DNA from 2 places in the Streptomyces sp. NPDC102259 genome. Region 1 is predicted to be linked to the other one. Evidence: predicted binding sites of a transcription regulator. Region 1 holds the regulator's gene; the other holds the start of a gene.
The links. The regulator HspR, encoded in region 1, represses chaperone genes until heat shock. The targets are predictions, from matches to a motif close to TTGAGNNNNNNNNNCTCAA.

Region 1 (14,818 bases):
CGTCGTGCCCGGCGCGCCGGTCGTGCGGGCCGCTCCGCGCCGCGCCAGGCGGCCCGCCCGGTGTCCCGCCCGGCACCGCGTCCCGGGTCGGGTTCGGCGTCGGTGTACGCGCCCCGGCGTCAATCCGAGGACCCGGCGCTTCACCCGGAACCTGGGATGCGGCGGACCGGGCGCTCCGTATCGCCGCAGGTCAACGCCTCCTTGCGTGTAAGGAACGGATAAGAGTTGAGTGGGTGCGACTCAGGTCTGTTGACCCAGAGGTGAGCCTCGTGCACACTTGAGTCCGTTCCACTCAAGTCAGCTGGAGGAAGATCACCATGGCACGTGCGGTCGGCATCGACCTGGGCACAACAAACTCCGTCGTCAGCGTTCTGGAGGGCGGCGAGCCCACCGTCATCACCAACGCCGAGGGTGCCAGGACCACGCCGTCCGTCGTCGCCTTCGCCAAGAACGGTGAAGTGCTCGTCGGCGAGGTGGCCAAGCGCCAGGCAGTCACGAACGTGGACCGGACCATCCGCTCCGTGAAGCGTCACATGGGCACGGACTGGACGATCGAGCTCGACGGGAAGAACTTCAACCCGCAGCAGATGAGCGCGTTCATCCTGCAGAAGCTCAAGCGCGACGCCGAGGCCTACCTGGGCGAGAAGGTGGCCGACGCGGTCATCACCGTCCCGGCGTACTTCAACGACTCCGAGCGCCAGGCGACGAAGGAAGCCGGTGAGATCGCCGGTCTCAACGTCCTTCGCATCGTCAACGAGCCCACCGCGGCCGCGCTCGCGTACGGCCTCGACAAGGACGACCAGACGATCCTCGTCTTCGACCTCGGTGGCGGCACGTTCGACGTGTCCCTCCTGGAGATCGGTGACGGCGTCGTCGAGGTGAAGGCCACCAACGGCGACAACCACCTCGGTGGTGACGACTGGGACCAGCGTGTCGTCGACTACCTGGTGCAGCAGTTCAAGGCCGGCCACGGTGTGGACCTCGCCAAGGACAAGATGGCGCTCCAGCGTCTGCGCGAGGCCGCCGAGAAGGCGAAGATCGAGCTGTCCTCGTCCACCGAGACCTCGATCAACCTGCCCTACATCACGGCGTCCGCCGAGGGCCCGCTGCACCTGGACGAGAAGCTCACGCGCGCCCAGTTCCAGCAGCTGACGGCCGACCTGCTGGAGCGCTGCAAGACGCCGTTCCACAACGTCATCAAGGACGCCGGCATCAACCTCTCCGAGATCGACCACGTCGTTCTCGTCGGTGGTTCGACCCGGATGCCCGCCGTCGCCGAGCTCGTTCGGGAGCTGACCGGCGGTCAGGACGCCAACAAGGGCGTCAACCCGGACGAGGTCGTCGCCATCGGCGCCGCGCTCCAGGCCGGTGTCCTCAAGGGTGAGGTCAAGGACGTCCTGCTCCTCGACGTGACCCCGCTGTCCCTCGGTATCGAGACCAAGGGCGGCATCATGACCAAGCTGATCGAGCGCAACACGACGATCCCGACGAAGCGTTCGGAGATCTTCACGACGGCCGAGGACAACCAGCCGTCGGTGCAGATCCAGGTCTACCAGGGCGAGCGCGAGATCGCGGCCTACAACAAGAAGCTCGGCATGTTCGAGCTGACCGGTCTGCCGCCGGCGCCGCGTGGCGTCCCGCAGATCGAGGTCGCCTTCGACATCGACGCCAACGGCATCATGCACGTCACGGCCAAGGACCTCGGCACGGGCAAGGAGCAGAAGATGACCGTCACCGGCGGCTCCTCGCTGCCGAAGGACGAGGTCGACCGCATGCGCCAGGAGGCCGAGCAGTACGCGGACGAGGACCACCGTCGTCGCGAGGCCGCCGAGTCCCGTAACCAGGGCGAGCAGCTCGTCTACCAGACGGAGAAGTTCCTCAAGGACAACGAGGACAAGGTTCCGGCCGAGGTCAAGACCGAGGTCGAGGCCGCCGTCGAGGAGCTCAAGGCCGCGCTCAAGGGTGAGGACACCGCCGAGATCCGCACGGCCACCGAGAAGGTCGCCGCGGTCTCGCAGAAGGTCGGCCAGGCCATGTACGCCGACGCCCAGGCCGGTCAGGGCGCCGACGCTCCCAAGGCCGACGCCCCGAAGGCGGACGACGACGTCGTGGACGCCGAGATCGTGGACGACGAGCGCAAGGACGGTGCCGCGTGACGGAGGAGACTCCGGGCTTCGAGGAGAAGCCCGACGTCCCCTCCGGCGCCACCCCTGAAGACGCCGAGCCGAAGGCCGCTTCCCCCTCCGCTTCGGCGGCGGGGGAGGCCCCGGCCGGGGACACGAACCAGACAGCCGGTCTGGTGGCCCAGCTGGACCAGGTGCGCACCGCTCTGGGCGAGCGCACCGCGGACCTCCAGCGCCTCCAGGCCGAGTACCAGAACTACCGCCGCCGGGTCGAGCGCGACCGGATCGCGGTCAAGGAGATCGCCATCGCGAACCTCCTGACCGAACTCCTGCCCGTGCTCGACGACATCGGCCGCGCGCGGGAACACGGCGAGTTCGTCGGCGGCTTCAAGTCGGTGGGCGAATCGCTGGAGACCGTCGCGGCCAAGATGGGCCTCCAGCAGTTCGGCAAGGAGGGCGAGCCCTTCGACCCGACGATCCACGAAGCCCTGATGCACAGCTACGCGCCCGACGTCACCGAGACGACGTGCGTGGCGATCCTGCAGCCCGGGTATCGGATCGGCGAGCGCACCATCCGCCCCGCGCGGGTGGCCGTCGCCGAACCGCAGCCCGGTGCACAGGCGGCCAAGGGCGACGAGGCCGAGGCGGCCGACGACAAGGAGAGCGGTGGCCCGGACGAGGGCTGAGCTCGAACGGATGAGCGGGTGGGAGGAGGGACGTCGAGGATGAGCACCAAGGACTTCGTCGAGAAGGACTTCTACAAGGTCCTCGGCGTCCCCAAGGACGCCACCGAGGCCGAGATCAAGAAGGCGTACCGGAAGCTCGCCCGCGAGTTCCACCCCGACGCCAACAAGGGCAACGCCAAGGCGGAGGAGCGCTTCAAGGAGATCTCCGAGGCGAACGACGTCCTCGGTGACCCCAAGAAGCGCAAGGAGTACGACGAGGCGCGCGCCCTCTTCGGCAACGGCGGCTTCCGCCCCGGCCCGGGGGCGGGCGGCTCCTTCAACTTCGACCTGGGCGACCTCTTCGGAGGCGGCGCCCAGGGCGGCGGCGCGCAGGGCGGCTTCGGCGGCGGCATCGGGGACGTGTTCGGCGGCCTGTTCAACCGTGGCGGCCCCGGCACGACCCGTACCCAGCCCCGGCGCGGCCAGGACATCGACACCGAGGTCACCCTGACCTTCACGGAGGCGATCGAGGGCGCGACGGTCCCGCTGCGCATGTCCTCGCAGGCCCCCTGCAAGGCGTGTTCGGGGACGGGCGACAAGAACGGCACCCCCCGCGTGTGCCCGACCTGCGTGGGCACGGGCCAGGTGGCGAGGGGCTCGGGCGGCGGCTTCTCCCTGACCGACCCCTGCCCGGACTGCAAGGGCCGGGGCCTGATCGCCGAGCATCCCTGCCTGGACTGCAAGGGCAGCGGCCGCGCGAAGTCGTCGAGGACCATGCAGGTCCGCATTCCCGCGGGAGTGACGGACGGTCAGCGCATCCGGCTGCGCGGCAAGGGCGCCCCGGGCGAGCGTGGCGGTCCGGCGGGCGACCTGTACGTCGTCGTCCACGTCGGCGCGCACTCGGTGTTCGGCCGCAAGGAGGACAACCTGACGGTGACCGTCCCGGTGACGTTCACCGAGGCGGCACTCGGCGGCGAGATCAGGGTGCCGACGCTCGGTGGACCGTCCCTGACCTTGAAGCTTCCGCCCGGCACGCCCAACGGCCGCACGATGAGGGCGCGGGGCAAGGGCGCGGTCCGCAAGGACGGCACCCGCGGCGACCTGTTGGTCACCGTCGAGGTGAGTGTTCCGAAGGACTTGTCGGGGAAGGCTCGTGAGGCGCTGGAGGCGTATCGCGAGGCGACCGCGGGCGAGGACCCGCGGGCGGAGCTGTTCGAGGCCGCGAAGGGAGCATGAGAGTGATGGACGGCCGTCGGCGTAACCCGTATGAACTGACCCAGGAGACCCCGGTCTACGTCATCTCGGTGGCGGCCCAGCTCTCGGGCCTGCATCCGCAGACGCTACGCCAGTACGACCGCCTGGGTCTCGTCTCCCCCGACCGCACCGCCGGCCGGGGGCGCCGTTACTCGGCCCGCGACATCGAGCTGCTGCGCACGGTGCAGGCCCTGTCCCAGGACGAGGGCATCAACCTGGCCGGCATCAAGCGGATCATCGAGCTGGAGAACCAGGTGGCCGCGCTCCAGGCCAGGGCCGCGGAGCTGGAGGCCGCGCTGGACGGTGCGGCCGCGGCCATGCAGCAGCGGGAGGCGGCGGTGCACGCCTCCTACCGGCGGGACCTGGTGCCGTACCAGGAGGTGCAGCAGACCAGCGCGTTGGTGGTCTGGCGGCCGAAGCGGCAGCAGCCGACGGACTGACGCCTGACGGCACGTATACAGCGGCACGTATCCAGGGGTACGTATCCAGCGGCATGTATACAGCGGTACGTATACGAAAGAGGGGCCCGGAGATTCGTCTCCGGGCCCCTCTTCTCTTGTGTTGCCACGGCCGCCCCGTCCTCGTACGACTGTCAGTCGTCCATGTCGACGCCCGGCTCGGGTCGTTCGTGGCCCGGCGGCCTTTGCTGCGGCGGCTGCTGGGCGGGGGCGGACGGCCGGTCGGCACCGCGCCGACGCACGCCCATCTGCCAGAGATGCGAACCGGAGACGCCGGGGGCGGGAGAGGGGGTTGGAGCTGGGGCCGGGGTCGGGGCCGGGGTCGGGGTTGGGACTGAGGGCTGGGCTGGGGTGGGGGGCTGGGCTGGAGTCGGGGTCGTGGTCGGGGTGGGAGTCGGGGTCGCGGTCGGGGTGGGGGACTGGGCCGGTGCCGGGGACGGTGCCGGTGCTGGGGCCAGTGCCGGTGCTGGGGCCGGAGCTGGGGCCGGGGCTGGTTCGAGGTTGGTGACGGGCTCCGGGTCCCGTTCCGCCTCCGGGGCCCGTTCCGCCTTCGGACCCCGTTTCACCTGCGGGTCCCGTTGTGCCGTCGGCTTGGGCTTTTCCTGGGGCAGGGCGGGGGTCTGGGGGTCGGTGGTCGGAGGCTCTGCCCCCTGGCCCAGGTCCGGGCGTCGCCAGCGTTCCGGGATGGTCGACATCCGTCGTACCGCCTCGGGGTCGCCCGCCGCTGCCGCCGCGACGGCGCGTGCGCGCAGGGCGCTCTGGCGGGCGATCGGGGAGAAGCCGGGGGCCGCGTTGCCGGTCTCGGACGGCAGGCCGCGGAGGCCCATCCGGTTCAGCTCGGCCTGAAGTCCCGTCTCCGGGGCGAAGATCTCGCGCGGCAGTTGCCAGGAGGCCGCGCCGTCCACGTCGACGCGGTGTTCCCTGCCGTCCACGGCGAAGGTGAGCCCGTAGCCGATGTACTGGTCGTCCTTGTCGAACAGCAGGTCCCCGGAGATCTCGCCGCCCCGGTCGCGCACCTCGTCGGCGAGGACCTGGAGGGCGGGCGGGAGGGGGTTGGTGCGGCCGAGGCTGGTGACGTAGCCGTCGCTGCGGGCCACCTGCCGCTCGTCGGTCCCCTTCTCGGTGTAGGGGACCTGGAAGCGGGTCTCGCCCTTCTCGTCCTGGTAGGTCTCGATGGCCCCGACGCGTGCCTCGACGAAGGTCAGCCGCTTCTCGCCGCCCTCGCCATGGCCGTACCGCTGTTGCATCGCCGGGAACTGGACCTGGTGCTGCAGTGCCGGCGGCGGCCGCGAGCCGATGATCGTGACGTGGGCGTCGGGATTCTGGATCAGGATGATCTCCGCGTTGGCGACGGCGGTTCCGCCGGAACCCACGACGATCCACTCCTTGGCGGCGTGCGGATCGAAACGGCTCTCGGCGACCTCGTCGCCCAGCAGCACGCGCCCTGCCGCGGCTCTACGCGCCGCCTCCCACTTCTGCGTCGAGTCGAGGGCGGTGAAGCAGTTGCCCATGCGGGTCTCGTCCGCGGTGCCCAGGCCGGCCGTGAGGGCGTCCTTCAGTGCCGGGGAGGAACTCAGGGCGCCGAGCACGGTGCCGGTGTCCGTGCCGCTGCGCTCGGCCTGTGTCAGCCAGGCGCGCAGATCGCCCGCGCCGGCGATCCCCTGCCCCTCCAGCTCTCGCAGCCGATCGCCGATCAGCCGTACCGCTTCGCCGCGGCTCTCCACGGGGAAGTCTCCGCGCGGCATTCCCGGTACGAGCTCCGGTGTGAGGCCGGTGGCGATGCCGGGCGTGCCGGCGCAGGCCACCCAGAGGGGAGTCGCGCTCTCCTTGCCTTCTTCGCCCAACGTGCTTACTTCTGCCAGGAGTTCGCCGTCCCGTCCCAGGCGCAGCCGGGCGCGGCCGTTCACCACGTCGCCCTGCGTGGCGAGTTGGTCCTCCCAGACCCGGACGGCGTGGATGGAGATGCGGTGCCGGGGATCCTCGACCGCCGAGTACGGGTCGACGCCCATCCACTGCGCGAGGTCGCGGTCCTGGTCGGCGGACTGCACGATCCCGTCCCCGGGGTCCAGGTGCCAACGGCCCGCCCCGTCCACCAACAGCGCCTCCGGATCGCGTCCGGTGAGGCTCGCGCCGCCGCCGATCACGACCTTGCGCAGCGGGAGTCGCCCTTCGGCGAGCTGCCCCTCCAGCGTCTGCACGGTGCGCTCGCTGACCTGCGCGCGGTACTCCGCCCATCGCTCGGCGGCGGGTTCCAGCTCGTCGCGGGGGAGCGGCAGCCCGTCCTGGTCGTAGCCCGGCATGGGCATGGTGACGTCACGCCGTCCGATGAACGCCTCGACCTGACGTTCCGCGCGCAGGGCGGCGTCGCGGGACGCCTGGAGGGCGGTGGCGTCGGCGGGGGAGAGGTTCTCGATGGGGTGGGCGAGATCCTCGAGGAGACTCACCGAATCTCTTGAGAGAGAGGCGTACGACACCAGGTATCGGACGCGTGCCGCTTTTTCCTGGGTGTGGAACGCCGCCTCGTCGCTCAGAGCGACAGTGGGTCGGATGCCGTACGGGTCGAGCAGTGCGGAGAACTGCGCGCGCGCCTCCATCTGCTCCTGTGAGGAGAGCCCGGTGTCCTTGCTCTGTCCGGCGAGCCAGTTGAGCTCCCCGATGCGCCCCCTGTCCGAGGCTGACAGCTGACGGTCCGCGGGGAGCTCCGCTCCTTCCCGCAACAGGTCTTCCCGGACGGGGACCAAACCGTCGGCCGCGCGCTCGCGCACGGCGGCGAGCTCACCGAGTTCGTGGGCGAGGACTCGTCCCAGCATCGCGGTCGGAAGGCGGTCGGACACCCGGATGACGTAGTTCTGCGAGGCGGTGTTCGTCGCCGTGTCGGCGATCGCTCCCGTCGTCAGCGGAATGGCGTCCACCCAGATCTGGGCGGACTCCCCCCGACTGTCCTGCAACACGAAATACTGGCGCCCGTCCTCGGTCTCAGCAGGAGTGAGGGAGGCCAGTCCGTCCCCCAGGACGACGGACGCCACCGCACCCATGTCCCGCCTCGCCGCCCACACGAGATCTTGCTGCTGCACGGGTCCGCCCGGCCGGAGTGTTCCCATGACGAACTGCGGATCGGCCGATGTGTCCACGTGATGCCCTCCCCCAGGCTCTGTACATATGCACGCCGCACAACAGACTTTAGGATCATCCCATGTTGAGAGCCCGTTCCTCGCTGGAAGCACACCTGTACATGGACCTGCACCCATGCGAGTGCGGGAGCTCCGACTTCGTCCGCCGACACCGCTTGGAGCAGCGTGGTGACGGCATCGTCGCCGTGTACGAGGGTCCGTGCAGCCAGTGCGGCCGCAACCGGAACTTCGCCTTCCTGATGGCCGACGAGATCCCCCCGCCTCCGCCGGCCTTCGGCGGGCCCGAGCCGTCCGAGATCATCGACCCCGGTGAGTTCGCCGAGGTCGCCTCCGACGTCTCGCGCCGCGCCGGGCTGGAGATCCTCAACACGCCCGAATCCGAGCACCACAAGCATCGCGGCGCGATGGCCTATGCGGTTGCCGCCGTCGAAGAGGTCCTGAAGTTCATTCCTCCGGGCCAGGACGCCGTCCCCGCTTCGGCCTTCACCTCCGAAGTGGGCAAGGCTCGCTACGAGAGGGACCGGGGAAAGTTCGATCGCGACATCCTGGAGATCGAACTCCGCCTCACGCGCCAGATCCTCGCCGACATCGACGAGGTCAGCCCTCCGCCCGGCCGGAGCGGCCCTCAGGCCTGAGTGCGGGCTCGGCGGCGGCGGCTCAGCCCAGCTGTTCCGTCGTGCCGTCCGGGTGGATCAGGAGGCGGATCGCGCCGCCGTAGCGGTTGTCGGTGATGGTGGCCGGGGTGGGGGCGCCGAGTTGCTGGGCGCGTTGCTGGAGGATCGCCAGGACGACGTCCTGGATGTCGCCGTAGGGCGGGGCGGTGACCGGGACGCCGTCGATCAGGCCGGCGTTGGGGGAGAAGACGTGCACCTGGGCGTCCGCCGTGGCGGGGGGCGGGGGTGGCGGCGTCGGTTCGGTCATCGGGTGTCTTGGTTCCTTCCGGCTCGCTTCCGGAGCAACTCCGGCTCAGGCGCTCTTCGCCTCGTCCTGCTCAGGGACGTCCACGGTGACGTCGAGGGCGACGTCCATGGTGATGTCGACGGTGCGAGCGTACGTGCCTCGGGCGAGGCGTTGTAGGCGGCCCGACTTGACGAGGGCGGACAGTACGTTGCTGATCGTCTTCGAGGGGTCGCCGTAGACGCCGGGCGGGAGGGCGCGCAGCACGTCGCGGGCCGAGAAGGGGCCGGGGAAGGTCGATACGGCCGTCTCCACGGCCGCCCGGATGCTGGGGGCGCCGGAGGGGGCGAGGGCGGCGGCCTGGCCGGTGCCGGTGGACGTCCTGCCGGTCGGGGCCGGGTGCGGGAGGCACGCGCGGATGCCCTGCAGTGCGGTGCGGATCGGCTCCAGGTGGATCTCGTCGCCGTCCGGGGCCCCGGTCGCGGCCAGCATGGTCGCCACCTTCTCTATGTTGGCGAGGGAGGAGGCCAGCTCGCGCAGCAGCGGTTCCAGGAAGTCGCGGCGCAGGGCCGCCACCGGGTCGGTGGTGGCGAGTTCGACGGAGACCGAGCCGGTCAGGGCGCGGAGCGGACCGGCGGCGTCCGGGGCGGTCTCGGCGGAGCCGCAGGAGCTCCCGCCCCCTTGCGGAGCCAGTGCCTCCACGGCCTTCCGCGCGGCGCGGATGGTGTCCGGCAGCTCCGGCGCGATCTCGCCGCCGGGCACGCTCGCCAGCATCGTGACCAGCTGCTCCAGGCCGGTGAGCGTGGGCAGGGCGGAGCGGATCAGGGGGGCCAGCAGAGCCTGTCGTACGGCCTGGGCGGGATCCTCGTACGAGAAGGCGATCCGCTGCCCGGACTCGGCCGCTGCCATGTCCTCGCTCCTGCTTTCCGGGTGGATGGGTCTGGAACCGTGGCCGTCGTCGTGCGTCCGCCGAGTGGTGGTGTGCTCGTGCAACTGCCTCGGGATGGCGGGCAACTCGCTGCGCTGCCTGGCCAGTTGGTCCTGGCGTGCGTCGAACGCGTCGAGGATTCGCTCCAGCACGGGCTGACCGCGCTCGGCGTCGTGCCGGGCGGCCGTGTCGGCGCTGAGGGAACGCAGGCGCAGCAGGCGGCGGGACGTTTCGCCGGAGCTGTAGCCGGGGCCCGCGCCGGGGCCGTCCACCGTGTGGGTGGGCAGATCGCCGTTCGCGTCGCCGACGCCGAGGGCGCGGCGGATCCAGCGGCGGTCGTCGAGCGTGGTCGCGGCCGCGTAGCCGTAGGGCTCGGCGTGGGCGACGGCGTCCTGGAGGCATTCCGCCCACAACGGGCAGGAAGCGCACAGGTCGCGGGCGGTGCGGAGCAGTACGAGGTGCTGGTGGCGCTGTTCGGGCGAGGTGTGCGGAATGTCCGTGGGTGCCTCCAGCAGCGGGTGCTGGAAGACGTCCGGTCGGCGCTGGCAGGGCAGAGCGGCGTCGGGAGTGTGGGCCCCCGTCCCCGCCCCCGCTCCCCGTACCGGCCCGCGCGCGGGACGCGTGGGCAGCGCCGTATGGCTGGCCATAGGCATGTGTGGTGTCCCCCGTGGTGATACGTGATCGGGGGGGAGCCTAAAGCGTTCCGTCAATCCCGTGCAACGCATCTGCAAAGCATGTGCCGACTTGGCACAGTGACGAGACGAAACGTTCACACGGGCCTCAACTGTCCGTCGGGTCACTGGCTTTGGGCGTCCGCAGGCGGCCAAGTGCCTGGCGGGCCCGGCCCGAAACCGCTTTCGCGCTGCTTCCGCGCATCGCCAGTACGCCGAGCACACCGAGGAAACCGAGCGGCACACCGGCTTCCGGCAGGAACATCCCGACGACGGACGCGATGACGAGGATCACATCCGCGAGCACGACGGTGACGCCCCGTCGGCCCGGGTGCTCCTTCACCATCCAGGCGCCGAGGAGCGCCATTCCGGCGAGCGCCCAGTAGCCGAAGGCGGCTGTGCCGGTGACGGTGGCGCTGCTGGACAGGCGGACCGCGTCGCTCACGGCGGAGAAGTAGCCGGTGAACGCTGCGGAGAGGATGGTCGAACCGAGGCCCAGGAGGAGCTGGGTGCGGCGGCGGAGCAGCCAGACCAGTCCGCCGAGGACGATCAGGGTGCAAACGGTGACGAAACTGGAGCCGCTCTCGGAGGCGATGGCGAAGAGGGTGTAGGCGGCGGCGAGACCGAAGACGAGGCGGGGGAGGAGCTTGACCGCCCAGGGATCGTTCTTGTCCTGGTGGAGGAGGCGGCGGAGGAGCTGAGCCGGGGTCTTGCGCGGGGGCGGGGGTGTGTCGCGTCGTGCGGCCTTGTCTCTCACGCTCATCCCATCCCCGTGCCGGTGGCTTGCTTGCCGAGATCGGGAGCGGGCGGAGCCGTCGACTTGACGGTGGAGGTGGCGGTGGCGGCTTCGGGCTTGACGGGAGTCGGTTTGAAGCCCATCTGCCACACGGGGATGGAGGCTGTCGGCTTCTCCGTCTGTTTCGGCACAGCCGCTGCGGGCGTCTCGGCTTCGGGGCCCCTGGACTCCGTTGCGCTGGAGGCGGAGCCGGCCTTCTCCACAGTCCGTTCTGCGCGTTCTGCTGTCACCGACGCGCATTCGGCGGCCACAGCGGCTTGGCGGGCTACGGGGTCCTGTGTCGCGTAAGCGACGGGATCGACGTAGTGAGGGAGGGACGGGTCGTCGACCTGCACCTGAGCGCGCACGCCGTTGGTGCCGACCTCGGTCCTCGTCTCCTTCGGCCACGCCTGGGGGGCGGGATATGCGAAGTTGATGTTGTCCAAGCCGACGTGCTGGTTGGCGTGCAGAGTGGGGAGTTCGCTGTTGTAGAGGATCGACCGGGTGTGGGCGGTCTCGGCGAAGACGACGACGGGACCTTCGGCCGCCTCGGCGTAGGTTTGGGAGATGTTGCCCCAGCACTCACGGGCCCAGGCGTAGGTGTAGCCCTCTTCGTCGCCACCGAGCGCCTTGCGGACGGCGTCTTCGAAGAGGTACATCTCGTTCAGACGGCGGCCTCCCGCCGTCGTTTCGAGAGTCTGGGCCGAACCGGGATTTCGTTTGTTCTGGCTTCTGGCCCAGGCCTCGGCAATGTAGCGGTTGTCCAGGAAACGTTCGCTGTTCCAGTTCAGCGGTGCCCTTGTATTCGGTATTCCGTGTGACCAGAAGGCACTGGTCGGGGTGGTGCCCTCGGGAGGTTCCACGCCCTTGGGATCCGTGGTCAGGCTTTGGATGTAGTCCTTGACGGAGGTGAAACCCGCAGTCTCGGATTCGGTCTCCAGGCGACGGGCGAGGGCCAGGGAACCCTCCCTGGTGCTCGCCTCCTGTGCGTTTTTGGCTTCCTCGTTGGCGATGTTGAGGGCGAGCTCTTCGATGTACTTGGGTATCAGCTGAGGGCTCACAGTCCCCCGATCTCGACCGGACGCGGGTGGAAGGTCACCGACAAGTTGGCGGTGCCACGACGGGGTGCCGGTCCGGCGGTATCTGCCTTGAGCGAGACCTCCATGATCACCAACGGGCCGGTTGTCTGCTGGGGCATCCAGTAAGCAAGCCGGTGCGGGTTCTGCTGCTCGAGCCGGTAAGCGCGCGATCCGACGTCGTGATTGCCGAGGTTCTCGGGGAAGTCCTCGGCGTCCCACGCGCCTTCCCAGGTCGGTTCCCCCAGCACGGAGCAGGTGGCTGTCAGGTACACCGGCCAGGCGCGGGCAGCTTCGGCCAGTAGGGCGGGGTTGTCCTCGACGGCTTCCGCGCTTACTCCCCAGACCCAGTGGCTGACGTGGGTCACCGGGGCCCAACTGCCGGCGAGGTTGTTGAGGGTGAATGTGCCGCCGGTGTCGGTGCGCACCTGGAGCACTCGCTCGAAACTGGTCGGTACCCAGTCGAATTGCGCGCACCACATGTCCAGGCCCTTGCCCGGATAGGGCGGGCCCGACCAGATGGTCGGCCAGTCCACGTCGGTCAGTCCCCGCAGCTCGGTGACCAGTTCCTGCGGGGTGCGGTCCTGGAGTCCTGAAGTGAGGCCCATGATCAGTCTCTCGTCTCGGTTGTCGTCACAGCAGCCAGCCGGGGCCGTCGTCCTCGGGGTCGGCAGGGCCGTGGCAGGCGAGAGAGATCGTCGCACTGCCCGGCCCCCAACCGGCCGCCGTACCCGCCGCGAGGTTCGCCTTGAGCACGAACAGCGGTGCCCCCGGCGTACGGAAGGACCACACCGCCAGCCGGTACGGGTCCCGGTGTTCCGCACGCCACTCGGCGTTCTGCCAGTACGCGCGGCCGGGCGGGTCCGGGAAACCGGCCGTGTCCCAGTCGCCGGACCAGGTGGGCACGCTCAGCACCGCTTGGACGGCGGCGACGTACGCGGGCCACTTCCGGGCGGCGAGGGACATCAGTGCCTCGTTCTCCGCCGCCGCACCCGCGCGTACCGACCACAGGACGTGCTCGAGGCGGGTCACCGGGCGGGCGGGGGCGACCGAGGCGAGGTGGAGGCGGCTGCCCTGTGCCGTACGGACCCACTGGCCCGACTCGAACCACAGGGGACGCCAGCCGAACCCCGCGCACCAGCGCGTCCGCTTCTCCTCGTCCTCCGGTACCCCGGCCCACACCGTGGGCCAGTCCACCTCGACGAGCCGCGCCAGTTCCCCGACCAGCTGGTCGGGGGTGCGGTCGGCGGTCAGGACGGGCATGGAGTGGCTCCTCGAAGCTGCTTACGGGCTGGGGGGCGGGGTCAGACGCGACCGCTGGGACCGCGTGGGTCCCGGGGCGGCGGGGGGACGACCGGAGCCGCCGGCGGCGTCGGCTGCCGGGGCGGGGCCGGCGGGTCGGCCGGGGCGGGGCGGGGGCGTGGCGCGGACGGCTGCGGCTGCGGTGCGGGAGCCGGGCGGGGCTCGGTCGACGGCACGGACTGCTGTGGCGCCTGCTTGCCGCCCGAGTCGCTGACGCGGCGGCCGCGCTTGGGCGCGGGCGGAGCCTGGGCCTCCTGCTCCTCCGGCTGGCGGTTCCGATCCTCCTGGGCGGCGCGCGCTGCCTCAGCCGACCGGTACGCCGTCTGTTGCTGCTCGCGCTTGGACTGGCCGAGCCAGCCTCGCTTCTGCAGTGCGGCCCGGCCCCGGCCCTTGTTGGCGAACTTGTCCAGGGCCCAGGCGCCGCCGCGTGCCGCGCTGCCGGTCACGCGGGCCGTGCCCTTGGCGGTGGTGCCCGCGACGCGGCCGGTGGCACGGGCGGATCCGATGGCGAGGCCCGGGGCCATGGCGGCCGCCTTGTCGAAGGTGGCGTTGGCTCCGTCCCGGATACCGAGGGCGTCTTCGCCGCCCGCGACCTGCGGGGTGAAGTTCCCGGCGAGGAGCTTCTTCAGCATCATGACGACGGCGACGGTGACCAGCAGCAGCATGAGCAGCTGGGTGCCGAGGGCGATCTGCGCGGGCAGGATCATCTGGTAGAGCACGAGCAGCACGGTCAGGATGACGCCGAAGCCTGCACGCAGCACGAAACTGTGGATGAACGTCTCCAGCCAGCTCTTCAGCAGTTTCTGCTGGGAGGGATGGATGCCGAGCGTGGCGACCAGCGGCAGCAGCATGACCAGGATCAGTGTGACCGCGTGCCACAGGAGGGTGAGCGCGCTGAGCGCGAGGACCATCACGCCGACGATGAAGGCGGCCACGAGGGAGTAGAACGCGATGCCCACCCGGTCGGTGGCGTTCTTGCCGGCCCAGTCGTTGAAGGCCACGGGGTAGATACTCTTGTCCGCGGCATCCTCGCCGACGGCGATGTCGATGCGGATCTTCTGCCAGTCCTTGAACTTACTGTCGTTGCTGACGCCCTTGATCTGGCTGTCGACGTTGGTCCATGACTGGGCCACGGCCTGCTTCACGCGCAGGTCGGCACAGCGGACGCCCTCTCCCCAGGAGCACTCCGGAGCCTTCTCCGACAGGGCGCAGACGCCGTCCGTGCCGACCGTCCCGGTGTCGTTCTTGAAGATGCACGTGGAACCCGGCTCCCCGAACTGCCCCATGGCCCACGGCCGGAAGGCGAGGGTGTCGTACATGGCGCAGCTCGACAGCCGAAGGCCCACTTGGCCGGGCTCGTCCTTGCCGTTGTTCGGCAGGTCGCACGGGCTCTGCATCTTGCCCGAGACACCCGCGAGCACGGTCGAGCTGAGCGCGGAGTTGGCCTCGGCGATCCATTTGTCGGAGCTCTCGACGACCTTGTCGTAGTTGTGGCCGGTGAGGAACGCCATGACGGCGATGACGGTCAGGGCGGTCCA
Region 2 (14,818 bases), on a different contig from region 1:
CGGAGCGCAGCCGGGCCTGCTGCGCGGCGGCGGTGAGCGCGTCGCGCTGCTTGGCGTCGGCGTTCGAGGAGACCTTCTCGGTGACCGACCGGCCGGTGACGGGGTCGTACCGGGTCTCCGTGCTCGTCGGCACGTTCAGCGCGGCGAGCAGCAGTCCCCGGGTCGCGGAGGCCTGCTGGACGACGGTGTCGAGCTCGGCGAGGGCGTACGCGCCGGAGCCCGCGCGGGGCGGCGTCTCCTCCGCGAGCCGGTCGACGAGCACATGGAGTGCGGCGATGACCCGGGAGTACGCCTCGTGCGCCTGGAGCGCCGTGCTCTTGCCGGTGAGGGCCGACTGGCGCACGGACGGCACGGAGGCGAGGGCCTCGCGCAGCGCCGCGGAGACGTCCGTCTCGGCGGTCAGCTCGCCTGTCTGCCGGTCCACCCGGGCGCTGCCCTGGCTGGAGGGCGCCTTGGACTTCACCCGGCCGGCCGCCACGTAGGAGGTGACCTCGTCGCGCTCGTCCGCCAGGGACTGGGCGAGGGCGAGGGCGTCCTGGGTCTGTTCGGCCAGGGTGACCAGGTCCTGGGAGTCCTTCAGCTGCCCGGAGGCGGCGAGGATCGAGGGGGCGCCCGCCCCGGCGACGGCGGCGGCCACGACGGCCACCGCGACGATCAGCCGGTTGCGTACGTGGGTCGGACGGCCCTTGCCGACAGGGGTGCGCTCCGCGCCCCCCTCGGAGGCCGTCTGCCTGCCTGTACGCCGAGGCCGCGTCTTCTGCACCGGTGCTCGCATTCCTGACTCGTGTGCCATGGACCGGATGTGACGCTCCGTCAACTGACGCGCACGCCCGGTACGGTTTTCCGACCCTCCCAGTGCCGGTGGGCAGGGGCCTCGCATCGCTTGCCCCGCCACCCGAAGGAGTGAACATCGGAGGAGAGTTGGCGGGCAAGTTCCTCTGGCGTGCGCAGCGACCTTGCACGGCAGGCCGGTTGGACGTGGGCGGCGGGCTTTGACAGTATTCGCCGCCACGCCTTCCCGGAGTGCTTTATTCCTACCCAAAACAGGCGTCTGACCTGCGGCGGTACGGAAGTTCGGGGAGTGATGCCAGCCTTTCGCAAAGGCTGTGGAGGGGTCGTGCAGACTGGCCGAATGCGTACGGAACTTGTGTCGGAGGCCGGCGATCGGGCGCGCCCCAACGAGGACTTCGCGAGTGTCGGACTTCCCGCCTCCGGACAGGGGGGTTCGCTCGTCCTGCTGGACGGAGTGACGCCCCCGCCGGGCGGCGCGGGCTGTCTTCATTCGGTCCCCTGGTTCACCGCGCGACTCGGCGGCGCCCTGACCGAACTGACCGTTTCACTCCCGGATGTTCCCCTGGTCGAGGCGCTCGCCCAGGCCATCGCGCGCACCGCCGAGGCCCATGGGGACACCTGTGACCTTTCTCACCCACGTACCCCGCAGGCCACCGTGGTCCTCGCGCGTTGGTCGCCGCTGAGCGTCGAGTACCTGGTCCTGTGCGACGCGACGCTGCTGCTGACCGCCCCGGACGGCACGGTCACCCCGGTCCGCGACGACCGGCTGGCCCGCCTGCCGCGCGCCCTGCTGCGGAGCGCCGAGGTCGTCGACGGCACGCTCCGCAACAAGGAGGGCGGGTTCTTCACGGCCGCGGCCGACCCCGCGGTGGCCGGCCGCGCGGTCACCGCGAGCGTGCCGCGCGCGCAGGTCCGTTCGCTGGCCGCGCTGTCGGACGGGGCCACCCGCTGGACGGAGCTCTTCCAGGAGGGCGACTGGACGGACCTGTTCACCCTCGTCCGCGAGGAGGGCGCCGGGGCGCTGGTGGAGCGGGTCCGGGCGCTGGAGCGGGCGGACGACGACGCCGGGCGGGCCCTGCTGGGCCGGGCGAAAACGCACGACGACGCGACGGTGGTGTGCGTGGAGCTGTGAACGGCGCCGTCGCCCCCCTCGGGGGCACGTCGCCGTCGGCTACTTCTCCATCCCGCGGTTCAGCTGGTGGAGCAGCCGGGCCAGCTCCGAGACCTCCTGGCGGTCCCAGTCCGAGAAGTGGGTGACGTACCGCTCGCGGCGGGCCTCGCGGACCCGGCGCACCCGGGTGCGGCCCTCCTCGGTGAGGTCGACGAGCCAGGCGCGGCCGTCCGCCGGGTCCGGCTCGCGGGCGACCAGCCCGAGCTGCTCCAGGGCGCGCAGCTGGCGGGACATGGTGGCCTTGCCGACGCCGATGTAGCCGGCGAGTTCCGTGGCGCGCTGGCGGCCGCACTCCTCCAGCCGGACGAGGAGCCCGTAGGCGGCGGACTCGAGGTCCGGGTGGACCTCACGGGCCATCTCCCCCTGGTTGGCGCGGGCGCGGCGCAGCAGCACCGTGAGCTCCCGTTCCAGGGAGAGGAACTCCCGGTCGCCCTGCTCCACACCGCGCGGCGACGCGGCGGACCCGCTGTCGCGTCCGTCGCCGTTTGTGTCCTCGTGCACGTCAGCACCCCTGATCTCGCCGGTCGCCGCCATCGGCGCAGCTCTTAAGTATTTCGCAGGCGGGGACCGGCGGCGCTTCCCAGGACCCGGGTGGGGGTCCGCGGCGGAACAGGGAAGGCCCGGGCCTCCCTCACGGGACCCGGGCCTTCCCCTTTCCGGTCGCGTCCGTCACGCCGCGACCGGAACCTCCGGCGTCGCGCCGTTCGTGGCGGGCGCGAGCGCCAGTTCCAGGACCTGGCGGACGTCCGTGACGGCGTGGACGTCGAGCTTGTCCAGCACCTCCGCGGGGACGTCGTCGAGGTCGGGCTCGTTGCGCTTGGGGATGACGACGGTCGTGACGCCCGCCCGGTGCGCGGCGAGCAGCTTCTGCTTCACCCCGCCGATCGGCAGGACCCGGCCGGTCAGCGAGACCTCGCCGGTCATCGCCACGTCCGTGCGGACGAGCCGCCCGGACAGCAGGGACGCGAGGGCCGTCGTCATCGTGACGCCGGCGCTCGGGCCGTCCTTGGGGACCGCGCCCGCCGGGAAGTGGATGTGCACGCCCCGGTCCTTCAGGTCGCCCACCGGCAGCTCCAGTTCGGCGCCGTGACTGCGCAGGAAGCTGAGCGCGATCTGCGCCGACTCCTTCATCACGTCACCGAGCTGGCCGGTCAGGGTCAGGCCCGCCGCGCCGGTCTCCGGGTCGGCCAGCGACGCCTCGACGAAGAGGACGTCACCGCCGGCGCCGGTGACCGCGAGACCGGTCGCGACACCGGGCACGGCGGTCCGGCGCTCGGCCGGGTCCTGGGCGGACTCGGGCACGTGGTGCGGCCGGCCGATCAGCGCGCGCAGATCCTCGTCCCGGATGGTGAACGGCAGCTTCCGCTCGCCCAGTTCGTGCTGGGCCGCCACCTTGCGCAGCAGCCGCGCGATGGACCGCTCCAGGGTGCGCACCCCCGCCTCGCGGGTGTACTCGGCGGCGAGCTTGCGCAGCGCGCTCTCGTCGAGGGCCACCTCGTCCTTGTCCAGGCCCGCCCGCTCCAGCTGGCGCGGGAGCAGGTGGTCGCGGGCGATGACGACCTTCTCGTCCTCGGTGTAGCCGTCGAGGCGGACCAGCTCCATACGGTCGAGTAGGGCCTCCGGGATGGCTTCGAGCACGTTGGCGGTGGCGAGGAAGACCACGTCCGACAGGTCGAGCTCGACCTCCAGGTAGTGGTCGCGGAAGGTGTGGTTCTGCGCCGGGTCCAGGACCTCCAGCAGGGCGGCCGCCGGGTCGCCCCGGAAGTCGGATCCCACCTTGTCGATCTCGTCGAGGAGCACCACCGGGTTCAGCGACCCGGCCTCCTTGATCGCCCGCACGATCCGGCCGGGCAGCGCGCCGACGTAGGTACGGCGGTGGCCGCGGATCTCGGCCTCGTCGCGGACGCCGCCGAGAGCGACGCGCACGAACTTGCGGCCCATGGCGTGGGCGACGGACTCGCCGAGGCTGGTCTTGCCGACGCCGGGCGGACCGACGAGCGCGAGCACGGCGCCGCCGCGCCGCCCGCCCACGACACCGAGGCCGCGCTCGCCGCGCCGCTTGCGCACCGCGAGGTACTCGGTGATCCGCTCCTTCACGTCGTCCAGGCCGGCGTGCTCGGCGTCGAGGACGGCGCGGGCGCCCTGGATGTCGTACCGATCCTCGGTCCGCTCGTTCCAGGGCAGTTCGAGGACGGTGTCCAGCCAGGTGCGGATCCAGGAGCCCTCGGGCGACTGGTCGCTGGAGCGCTCCAGCTTGTCGACCTCCTTGAGGGCGGCCTCGCGGACCTTCTCGGGCAGGTCGGCGGCCTCGACGCGGGCGCGGTAGTCGTCGGACTCCTCGCCCTCCTGTTCGCCGTTGAGCTCGCGCAGCTCCTTGCGCACGGCCTCGAGCTGGCGCCGCAGCAGGAACTCGCGCTGCTGCTTGTCGACGCCCTCCTGGACGTCCTTGGCGATCGTCTCGGCCACGTCCTGCTCGGCGAGGTGGTCGCGCAGCTGCTGGGTGGCGAGCTTCAGACGGGCCACCGGGTCGGCGGTCTCCAGGAGCTCCACCTTCTGTTCGGTGGTCAGGAACGGCGAGTAGCCGGAGTTGTCGGCGAGCGCGGAGACGTCGTCGATGGCCTGCACGCGGTCGACGACCTGCCAGGCGGCGCGCTTGCGCAGCCAGGCGGTGGCGAGCGCCTTGTACTCCTTGACGAGTTCGGCGACCTGACCGGGCAGCGGCTCGGGGACGGTCTGGTCGACCTTCGTCCCCTCGACCCACAGGGCGGCGCCCGGCCCGGTGGTACCGGCGCCGATCTTCACGCGGCCGCGGCCGCGGATCAGCGCGCCCGGGTCGCCGTCGGCCAGTCGGCCGACCTGCTCGACGGTGCCGAGCACACCGGTGCTCGCGTAGGTCCCGTCGATGCGCGGCACCAGGAGTACCTGGGGCTTACCGGGCGTTGAACGGGCGGCGGCCTGGGCCGCCTCCACCGCCGCACGCACGTCGGTGTCGTTCAGGTCCAGCGGAACCACCATGCCGGGGAGCACGACCTCGTCGTCGAGCGGCAGCACGGGCAGGGTGAGCGGAGCGGACGTCGATGCCATGATCTCCCCTTAGGCAGTCAAGTTGAGCTATGCCGACTCAATGCACGTGAGTCTCCGAATGTTCCCCACGGGACGGTCCGTTCGCTGTGGGCGATCACGACTGTTCCGGCGGGCGGCTTCGCCCTTACGGTCAGACGTAATAGGTCAACGGGTTTCGCACCTCTTACCAGCATCTTCTGGTCAGGCCGTCATCGGGGGTTCGTATGGATCGTTTCGTCCAGGCATGGGTGGACGGGTGGGTCGTGTCGCGCGGGGCGGCTCCGCCCGTGGCCGAGCCCTGGGGCTGGACCGTCGACGTGGGAACGGGAACGCGTCACGTCACCCGGCACGTGCTCGGCGCGACGAACGAGGCCGTGACGGAGCCGACCGTGCGGAAGGTGGCGGGCGCGGTGACGGGGGCCGGCGTGTGGCTGAAGGTGTTCGCCGACCCGGCGGTGGTCGGGCCCTGGCTGGGGCCGCACTGGCGGATCGACCCCGAGCCCGGCTTCCTGATGACGGCCCCGCTCGCGGACGTCCCGCCCGGCGCCGCCCCCGACGGCTACCGGACCCGCACCTGGGCGCGCGGCGGCGTGACCCGCACCATGATCGCCGCCCCGGACGGCTCCCTGGCCGCGCGCGGGCAGATCGCCCCGACCGGCGCCACGGCGGTCGTCGACCAGATCGAGACCTCCCCCGGCCACCGCCGCCGCGGACTCGGCGCCCTCGTCATGCGGACCCTGCACCGCGCGGCGGTCGCACAGGGCGCCCGGACCGGCGTACTGGGCGCGACACCGCAGGGGCGGGCACTGTACGAGTCCCTGGGCTGGCGCGTCGAGTCATCGCTGACCAGCGCAGAGTTCACGGGAGACACGCGGGGGTGACGTCAGGCGGCCGAGAGGGCGCATCCGTCGGTGCCGCACGACGGGGCACGCCCCTCGCGCCCCCTCTCCGTACCCCGCCCACTTCCGGCATTCACTCCGAAGTCACCCTCCCGCGCGACCACAATGCGCGTATGAGCGATGACTGGAAGCGACGTCTCGACGCCCTCCACGCCGACCTGGTCCGCCGTGACGACCCCGTCGCCTGGGTGACGGAGGCGGACGCCGTCGAGGCCTCACGGCGCTATCCCCACATCGCGCTGCGCGGACCCGTCTTCGGCGTCGCCGCGCGGGACCGGTCGGCTGCCGCGCCGGGCTGGCGGCTGCTGAAGCCGGTGGTGGACGGCATGCCCCAGCAGGCCCGGGACGGGCTCAACTCCCACCTGTGGTTCAAGGCCAAGGACGGCACCGACGACCCGGCCGTCCGGCGCGAACTGCTGGCGGCCGTGGCCGTGCTGGAGCGGGCCCCGGCCGACGAGGTGGAGGCGCTGGGCGTGCGCTACCGGGTGGTGCGCGGCGACGAGTTCGCCCGGACCGGCGACGAGGGTCTGGAGCCGCCCCGGCCCACCGACCTCGAGCCGGTGAGCCCGTCGTGGGAGGACCCGGGCGCCGCCCCGTCGCCGGACGTGGGATACGTCCTGGACCTCGACCGGGACGAGGGCCCGATGGCGGGCGCCCTCCGGCTGGGCCTGCGCGACTTCACGTACTCGGGTGACCGCTTCCCTCCCGACGTGCGCGCGGACTCCGAGTGGGCGGCCCGGACGCACCCCGACGTGGTGCGGCTGCCCGTCGGCTTCTCGGTGGCCGAACGCGACGGGTCGGGCTGGACCCCGTGCGGGTCCCTGGCGGCGACCCCGCACGAGGCGCGCCGCTCGCTGTACGAGGGGATGGCCCGCGTCTGGGCGATGCTCTACCGCTTCGACGAGCACAAGAAGGCCCTGTACGCGCGGGCCGCGGAGGCGTTCCGGGCGGCCGGCCGGGCCGACGAGGCGAGTGTGGAGGACCGTCTGTTCCGGATCTGCCGCGTCGAGCGGATGGTCCGCCTGGGCCCCGACGGCCCCGAGCCGCCCCGCCCGTCGGACCTCGACGAGTACGGCCCCATGAAGCTCCACCCGACCCTGCACGCGGACGGCAGGGTCCAGTACGACGACTGACCGGGGAAGGACGGGCGCCGAGCGCCGGCCGGGAGACGCTCAGCGGCCGGGGAGCGGTCGGACCGACGGCAGCCGCCGGAGCCACGGCCAGGTGCCGACGCCTATCGCCAGCGCGATCAGGTGTCCCCAGTTCGTCATCGGGTCGGTGAAGGCGATCAGGTCCTGGAGCAGCATCCCGCCGAAGGCGACGAGCAGCGGCCAGCGCAGCCACGGCCCGAGCAGACCGGCCAGGGCGCCGACACTCGCGGCGACGCCGAAGCTGATGCCGTAGTCGAGGCGGTGCAGCGAACTGTCGGGCAGCCGGCCCACGAGCACGGCCAGGCCCACCGGCACCTCGGTCGCGAGGGTGGCCAGCACATGCCCGAGCAGGAAGACGACTGCCGTACGGACGCCGCCTATGCGCCGCTCCAGCGTCGTGAGGACGGCCAGGAAGCCGAGCGTGAACGGGGAGGCGAAGCCGCCCGCCACCCACAGCGCGCTGGCCACCAGCACCAGCACGGGGGTTCGCACCAGATGCGCGACATCGGTGCTGGAGCCCTGGTGCAGGGCGTGCACGAGGGCGGGTCCGGCGTGCGCGGTGACGAAGGAGGTGACGGCGAGGACGGCCGCGTACGCGAGGGTGAAGGGGGCGGGGATCCGGTACCGGCGGCGGGGGCCCGGCCCGGCGGGCTGGTCGGCGGGCGGGTCGGCGCGGGGTGGGACGCGCTGGCCCGGGATGCCGTCCAGCAGCCCGCGGACGTCGGGCGGCGGCGGGCTCGTGGGTGCGGCCGTGCGTTCCACCGTGCGGCGCTCCTTCCGTTTCACCCCACCCTTCGTGTCGCGCCGGTCCGCTGTCTGTGACCGACGCCACGACCGGGCCGATTCACAGCAAGCTCCGAGACTTCTCCCGGCCTGTCCCCACGCGCCCCGCAGCCCCTCCGAAACCGCGCCGAGGCCGTTCCGAACCGATGTACGTCAACCTCATCCGCCGCTCACGGAAATCCCTCAACAAATCGTCAGGGAAGTGCCAGGATGGGCCGATGCCCATCCCGTACGACATCCCCGACGCGCCCGAAGTGCTGGACCGTCGCGAGGGCCCCTACGGTGAGGTCGTCCTGCGCCGGCACGGGGAGTTGCTCCAGATCATCGCCAACGGCTGCTTCCTGATGGACACCTCGGACGGCCGCTCGGAACGCCTCCTGGTCGACGCCGCGCTCGCCGCGCTGAACGGCCGCCGCTCGCCAGACCTGCTGATCGGCGGCCTCGGCGTCGGCTTCTCCCTCGCGCACGCCGTCGCCGATCCGCACTGGGGCACCGTCACGGTCGTGGAGCGCGAGCGCGCCGTCATCGACTGGCATCTCGACGGCCCACTGGCCGCGCTCTCCGGGGACGCGCTCGCCGACCCCCGGTCGAAGATCGTCGCAGCGGATCTGCTCGACTACGTCAATGAGACATGCGACACGTTCGACGCGGTATGTCTCGACATCGACAACGGGCCCGACTGGACCGTCACCGAGGGCAACGACAGCCTCTATTCCACGGCCGGACTCGCAAGCTGCGCCCGGGTGTTGAGACCCGGTGGGGTGCTGGCCGTGTGGTCCGCCCAGCCCTCTCCGGAATTCGAGGGAACCATGGGGAATGCCGGGTTCCAACAGGTGCGTACCGAAGAGATCCCGGTTGCCCGAGGCGTGCCGGACGTCGTGCACCTCGGCGTCCGACCTGGATAGCAAAGCCGTGGTGACTCCCCGTACGCTGCACCCCTGACGCCGATCATTTACGCGTCAACCGCAGTCATGCGCAGACAAGGGATCACCCCACTGGTTCCGGAAAGCACACTCAGGGGCGGGCGATGGAGCAGACACACACCGCACACAACAACACGGCGACGGCGACGCCGGGCGCGCAGCGGCGCGTCCTGGTGGTCGAGGACGACCCGACGATCGTCGACGCCATCGCGGCCCGCCTGCGCGCCGAGGGATTCCTCGTGCAAACGGCGGGTGACGGCCCGGCGGCCGTCGACACCGCCGAGGCCTGGCAGCCCGATCTGCTGATCCTCGACATCATGCTGCCCGGCTTCGACGGCCTGGAGGTCTGCCGTCGTGTGCAGGCCTCCCGTCCGGTGCCGGTGATGATGCTCACCGCGCGCGACGACGAGACCGACATGCTGGTCGGGCTCGGCGTGGGCGCCGACGACTACATGACCAAGCCGTTCTCGATGCGGGAGCTGGCGGCACGCGTGCACGTGCTGCTGCGCCGGGTGGAGCGGGCCGCGATCGCGGCGACGACTCCGCGCAGCGGGATCCTGCGGCTCGGCGAACTGGAGATCGACCACGCGCAGCGCCGGGTGCGGGTCCGCTCGGAGGACGTGCACCTCACGCCCACCGAGTTCGACCTGCTGGTCTGCCTGGCGAACACCCCGCGCGCGGTGCTCTCCCGCGAGCAGCTCCTCGCGGAGGTCTGGGACTGGGCGGACGCCTCCGGCACCCGTACCGTCGACAGCCACATCAAGGCGCTGCGGCGGAAGATCGGCGCCGAGCGGATCCGCACGGTGCACGGTGTCGGCTACGCACTGGAGACCCCGACGCCATGACCTCCGGGCCGGACGGACCGAGAAGCCCCGGGGAGCCCTGGGGCCGCGTACGGCCGTTCTCGATCAAGACCAAGCTGGGTGCGCTGGTCGTCGTCTCGGTGCTGATCACCACCGGACTGTCGGTGATCGCGGTGCACACCAAGACGGAGCTCCGCTTCATCACGGTCTTCTCGATGATCGCCACACTGCTGATTACGCAGTTCGTGGCGCATTCGCTCACCGCGCCGCTGGACGAGATGAACACGGTGGCCCGGTCCATCTCGCACGGCGACTACACCCGCCGGGTGAGCGAGAACCGCCGCGACGAGCTGGGCGACCTGGCCCAGACGATCAACGTCATGGCGGACGAGCTGGAGGCGCAGGACCGGCAGCGCAAGGAGCTGGTGGCCAACGTCTCGCACGAGCTGCGCACGCCCATCGCCGGTCTGCGCGCCGTCCTGGAGAACGTCGTCGACGGCATCGCCGAGGCGGACACCGAGACGATGCGCACCGCCCTGAAGCAGACGGAGCGGCTCGGGCGGCTGGTGGAGACGCTGCTGGACCTGTCCCGCCTCGACAACGGCGTCGTCCCGCTGCGCAAGCGGCGCTTCGAGGTGTGGCCCTACCTGTCCGGGGTGCTGAAGGAGGCCAACATGGTCGCCTCGGCGCGCGCCACGATGGGCTCGGGCGGCAACCACACGCGCACCGACGTCCATCTGCACCTGGACGTGTCCCCGCCGGAGCTGACCGCGCACGCGGACCCGGAGCGGATCCACCAGGTCGTCGCGAACCTGATCGACAACGCCGTCAAGCACAGCCCGCCGCACGGACGGGTGACGGTGAAGGCGCGGCGCGGGTCGCTGCCGGAGTCGCTGCAGATCGAAGTACTGGACGAAGGGCCCGGAATTCCGCGCTCGGAGTGGCGCCGCGTGTTCGAGCGCTTCAACCGGGGAGCCGTCCGCCGGCCGCACGGGCCGGGCAGCGACGGCGGTACGGGGCTGGGGCTGGCGATCGCCCGCTGGGCGGTCGATCTTCACGGCGGCCGGATCGGAGTGGCCGAATCCGAGCGGGGCTGTCGGATTCTTGTCACCCTTCCGGGAGAGTCTTCCGTCTCAAGTTGACGTAAAGTTCGAACCGGAGCCACAAGATCCACCGACGTTCGCGCAGTCGGACACGTGTGATCAGGCAGCGGACCGTCCCAGGTCGGCACGGGTCCGCACGCTCAGCGTGCGCGACCTGCATCAACGCACCCCTTTTGATGCGCAACCGCGCTTGTTTCCCGCCATTTACAGCCGCGAAACGCTCTTTCCGATGTGACTTACGCGACGATGCACCTGCCCGGCCTGACTCTCCCCCTCAAGGGGGCGTAGCCTTTATTCCCGCTGTCCATCACCTTGTGAAGCGGAAGAGGGCGGTTGCCGCCGTGTCGCCACAGTCCCCCAGTAACGCATCGAGCATCTCGACCGACGCAGACCAAGCGGGCAAGAATCCCGCTGCCGCGTTCGGGCCGAACGAGTGGCTCGTCGACGAGATCTATCAGCAGTACCTCCAGGACCCGAACTCGGTAGACCGTGCCTGGTGGGACTTCTTCGCCGACTACAAGCCGGGGGCCCCCACCGCCTCGGCTCCGGCGGGTACTGCGGCCGCGGGGGCCGCAGCGACCACCACGCCCCCAGCGCCCGCCGCACCGGCCGCTCCGGCCCAGGCGGCTCCTGCCGCCCCGGCCCCGGCCCCGGCCGCTCCGGCTCCCGCTGCGCCGACCCCCGCGCCGGCCCCGCAGCCCGCGGCCGCTGCTCCGGCCCCGGTGAAGGCGGCCCCGGCCGCCAAGCCGGCCGCGGCGAAGTCCGCGCCCGCCGCCTCGGCCGCGCCGGCGCAGGGTCCTGAGTTCGTGACGCTGCGCGGTCCGTCCGCCGCGGTCGCCAAGAACATGAACGCCTCGCTGGAGCTGCCCACGGCCACGTCCGTGCGCGCGGTCCCGGTGAAGCTGCTGTTCGACAACCGCATCGTCATCAACAACCACCTGAAGCGCGCCCGGGGCGGGAAGATCTCCTTCACCCACCTCATCGGCTACGCGATGGTGCAGGCCATCAAGGCCATGCCGTCGATGAACTGGCACTACGCGGAGAAGGACGGGAAGCCCACCCTCGTCAAGCCGCCGCACGTCAACTTCGGCCTGGCCATCGACCTGGTGAAGCCCAACGGCGACCGCCAGCTCGTCGTCGCCGGCATCAAGAAGGCCGAGACGCTGAACTTCTTCGAGTTCTGGCAGGCCTACGAGGACATCGTCCGCCGCGCCCGTGACGGCAAGCTGACGATGGACGACTTCACCGGTGTCACGGTCTCCCTGACCAACCCCGGCGGCCTCGGCACCGTCCACTCGGTGCCGCGTCTGATGCCCGGCCAGTCGGTCATCATGGGCGTCGGCTCGATGGACTACCCGGCGGAGTTCCAGGGCACCAGCCAGGACACCCTGAACAAGCTCGGCATCGCGAAGGTCATGACGCTCACGTCGACCTACGACCACCGGGTCATCCAGGGCGCCGCCTCCGGCGAGTTCCTGCGCGTCGTCGCCAACTCCCTCCTCGGCGAGAACGGCTTCTACGACGAGATCTTCGAGGCGCTGCGCATCCCCTACGAGCCGGTCCGCTGGCTCAAGGACATCGACGCCAGCCACGACGACGACGTCACCAAGGCCGCGCGGGTCTTCGAGCTGATCCACTCCTACCGGGTCCGCGGCCACGTCATGGCCGACACCGACCCGCTGGAGTACCGCCAGCGCAAGCACCCCGACCTGGACATCACCGAGCACGGCCTCACCCTGTGGGACCTGGAGCGCGAGTTCGCGGTCGGCGGCTTCGCGGGCAAGTCCCTGATGAAGCTGCGCGACATCCTGGGCGTGCTGCGCGACTCGTACTGCCGCACCACCGGCGTCGAGTTCATGCACATCCAGGACCCGAAGCAGCGCCGCTGGATCCAGGACCGCATCGAGCGCGCGCACAGCAAGCCGGAGCGCGAGGAGCAGCTGCGCATCCTGCGCCGGCTGAACGCGGCGGAGGCCTTCGAGACCTTCCTGCAGACGAAGTACGTCGGCCAGAAGCGGTTCTCCCTGGAGGGCGGCGAGTCCGTCATCCCGCTGCTGGACGCGGTGCTGGACAGCGCGGCCGAGTCGCGGCTGGACGAGGTCGTCATCGGCATGGCCCACCGCGGCCGCCTGAACGTCCTCGCGAACATCGTCGGCAAGTCGTACGCGCAGATCTTCCGCGAGTTCGAGGGCAACCTCGACCCGAAGTCGATGCACGGCTCCGGCGACGTGAAGTACCACCTGGGCGCCGAGGGGACCTTCACGGGCCTGGACGGCGAGCAGATCAAGGTCTCGCTGGCCGCGAACCCGTCCCACCTGGAGACGGTCGACCCGATCATCGAGGGCATCAGCCGCGCCAAGCAGGACATCATCAACAAGGGCGGCACGGACTTCACCGTCCTGCCCGTCGCCCTGCACGGCGACGCGGCCTTCGCGGGCCAGGGCGTGGTGGCCGAGACCCTGAACATGTCGCAGCTGCGCGGTTACCGCACGGGCGGCACGGTCCACATCGTCATCAACAACCAGGTCGGCTTCACCGCCGCCCCGGAGTCCTCGCGCTCCTCGATGTACGCCACGGACGTGGCGCGCATGATCGAGGCCCCGATCTTCCACGTGAACGGCGACGACCCGGAGGCCGTGGTCCGCGTCGCGCGGCTGGCCTTCGAGTTCCGCCAGGCGTTCAACAAGGACGTGGTGATCGACCTCATCTGCTACCGCCGTCGCGGTCACAACGAGTCGGACAACCCGGCCTTCACCCAGCCGCTGATGTACGACCTGATCGACAAGAAGCGCTCGGTGCGCAAGCTGTACACCGAGTCCCTCATCGGTCGCGGCGACATCACCCTGGAAGAGGCCGAGCAGGCGCTCCAGGACTACCAGGGCCAGCTGGAGAAGGTCTTCACGGAGGTCCGCGAGGCCACCGCGCAGCCCGCCGCCGGTGACGCCCACGAGCCGCAGGACAACTTCCCCGTAGCGGTGAACACCGCCGTCTCCGCGGAGGTCGTCAAGCGCATCGCCGAGTCCCAGGTCAACATCCCGGACTACTTCCACGTCCACCCGCGTCTGCTGCCGCAGCTGCAGCGCCGGGCGTCGATGGTCGAGGACGGCACGATCGACTGGGGCATGGGCGAGACCCTCGCGGTCGGCTCCCTCCTCCTGGAGGGCACCCCGGTCCGGCTGTCGGGCCAGGACTCGCAGCGCGGCACCTTCGGCCAGCGCCACGCGGTCCTCATCGACCGCGAGACGGGCGAGGAGCACACCCCGCTCCAGTACCTCGCCGAGGAGCAGGCGCGCTACAACGTCTACAACTCCCTCCTCTCCGAGTACGCGGTGATGGGCTTCGAGTACGGCTACTCGCTGGCCCGCCCCGACGCGCTCGTGATGTGGGAGGCGCAGTTCGGCGACTTCGTCAACGGCGCGCAGACCGTGGTCGACGAGTACATCTCGGCGGCCGAGCAGAAGTGGGGTCAGACGAGCGGTGTCACGCTCCTCCTCCCCCACGGCTACGAGGGCCAGGGCCCGGACCACTCCTCGGCCCGTGTCGAGCGCTTCCTCCAGCTCTGCGCGCAGAACAATATGACGGTCGCGATGCCCACGCTCCCGTCGAACTACTTCCACCTCCTGCGGTGGCAGGTGCACAACCCGCACCACAAGCCGCTGGTCGTCTTCACCCCGAAGTCGATGCTGCGCCTGAAGGCCGCCGCGTCGAAGGCGGAGGAGTTCACGAGCGGCCAGTTCCGCCCGGTCATCGGCGACTCGACGATCACCGACCCGGCGGCCGTGAAGAAGGTCGTCTTCTGCACCGGCAAGGTCTACTACGACCTGGAGGCCGAGCGTCAGAAGCGCGGCGTCACGGACACGGCGATCATCCGCCTCGAGCGGCTGTACCCGCTGCCGGGTGCCGAGGTCCAGGCGGAGGTCAACAAGTACCCCAACGCCGAGAAGTACCTCTGGACCCAGGAGGAGCCGGCCAACCAGGGCGCCTGGCCGTTCATCGCCCTGAACCTGATCGACCACCTGGACCTCGCGGTCGGCGCCGACGTGCCGCACGGCGAGCGCCTGCGGCGCATCTCGCGCCCGCACGGCTCGTCCCCGGCGGTCGGCTCCGCCAAGCGGCACCAGGCGGAGCAG

Region 2: lon (endopeptidase La) is a predicted target of HspR. The motif match lies at 5,070-5,088, and genes of this name have one in related genera.

Annotation. Positions count from the first base shown of each region.
Region 1 is NZ_JBIWMA010000004.1:330,354-345,171, reverse strand. It holds gene ACIRPU_RS13405 (MraY family glycosyltransferase) at 1-222, shown strand, start outside; gene dnaK (molecular chaperone DnaK) at 318-2,156, shown strand; gene grpE (nucleotide exchange factor GrpE) at 2,153-2,809, shown strand; gene dnaJ (molecular chaperone DnaJ) at 2,849-4,024, shown strand; gene ACIRPU_RS13385 (heat shock protein transcriptional repressor HspR) at 4,030-4,482, shown strand; gene ACIRPU_RS13380 (hypothetical protein) at 4,635-7,631, opposite strand; gene ACIRPU_RS13375 (hypothetical protein) at 7,694-8,266, shown strand; gene ACIRPU_RS13370 (hypothetical protein) at 8,289-8,552, opposite strand; gene ACIRPU_RS13365 (WhiB family transcriptional regulator) at 8,598-10,109, opposite strand; gene ACIRPU_RS13360 (hypothetical protein) at 10,237-10,890, opposite strand; gene ACIRPU_RS13355 (hypothetical protein) at 10,887-11,963, opposite strand; gene ACIRPU_RS13350 (hypothetical protein) at 11,960-12,586, opposite strand; gene ACIRPU_RS13345 (hypothetical protein) at 12,612-13,241, opposite strand; gene ACIRPU_RS13340 (hypothetical protein) at 13,283-14,818, opposite strand, start outside.
Region 2 is NZ_JBIWMA010000012.1:149,218-164,035, forward strand. It holds gene ACIRPU_RS26310 (nitrate- and nitrite sensing domain-containing protein) at 1-763, opposite strand, end outside; gene ACIRPU_RS26315 (hypothetical protein) at 1,133-1,924, shown strand; gene ACIRPU_RS26320 (MarR family transcriptional regulator) at 1,964-2,464, opposite strand; gene lon (endopeptidase La) at 2,633-5,047, opposite strand; gene ACIRPU_RS26330 (GNAT family N-acetyltransferase) at 5,251-5,907, shown strand; gene ACIRPU_RS26335 (DUF5954 family protein) at 6,039-7,058, shown strand; gene ACIRPU_RS26340 (rhomboid-like protein) at 7,098-7,838, opposite strand; gene ACIRPU_RS26345 (spermidine synthase) at 8,078-8,764, shown strand; gene ACIRPU_RS26350 (response regulator transcription factor) at 8,887-9,627, shown strand; gene ACIRPU_RS26355 (ATP-binding protein) at 9,624-10,727, shown strand; gene ACIRPU_RS26360 (multifunctional oxoglutarate decarboxylase/oxoglutarate dehydrogenase thiamine pyrophosphate-binding subunit/dihydrolipoyllysine-residue succinyltransferase subunit) at 11,030-14,818, shown strand, end outside.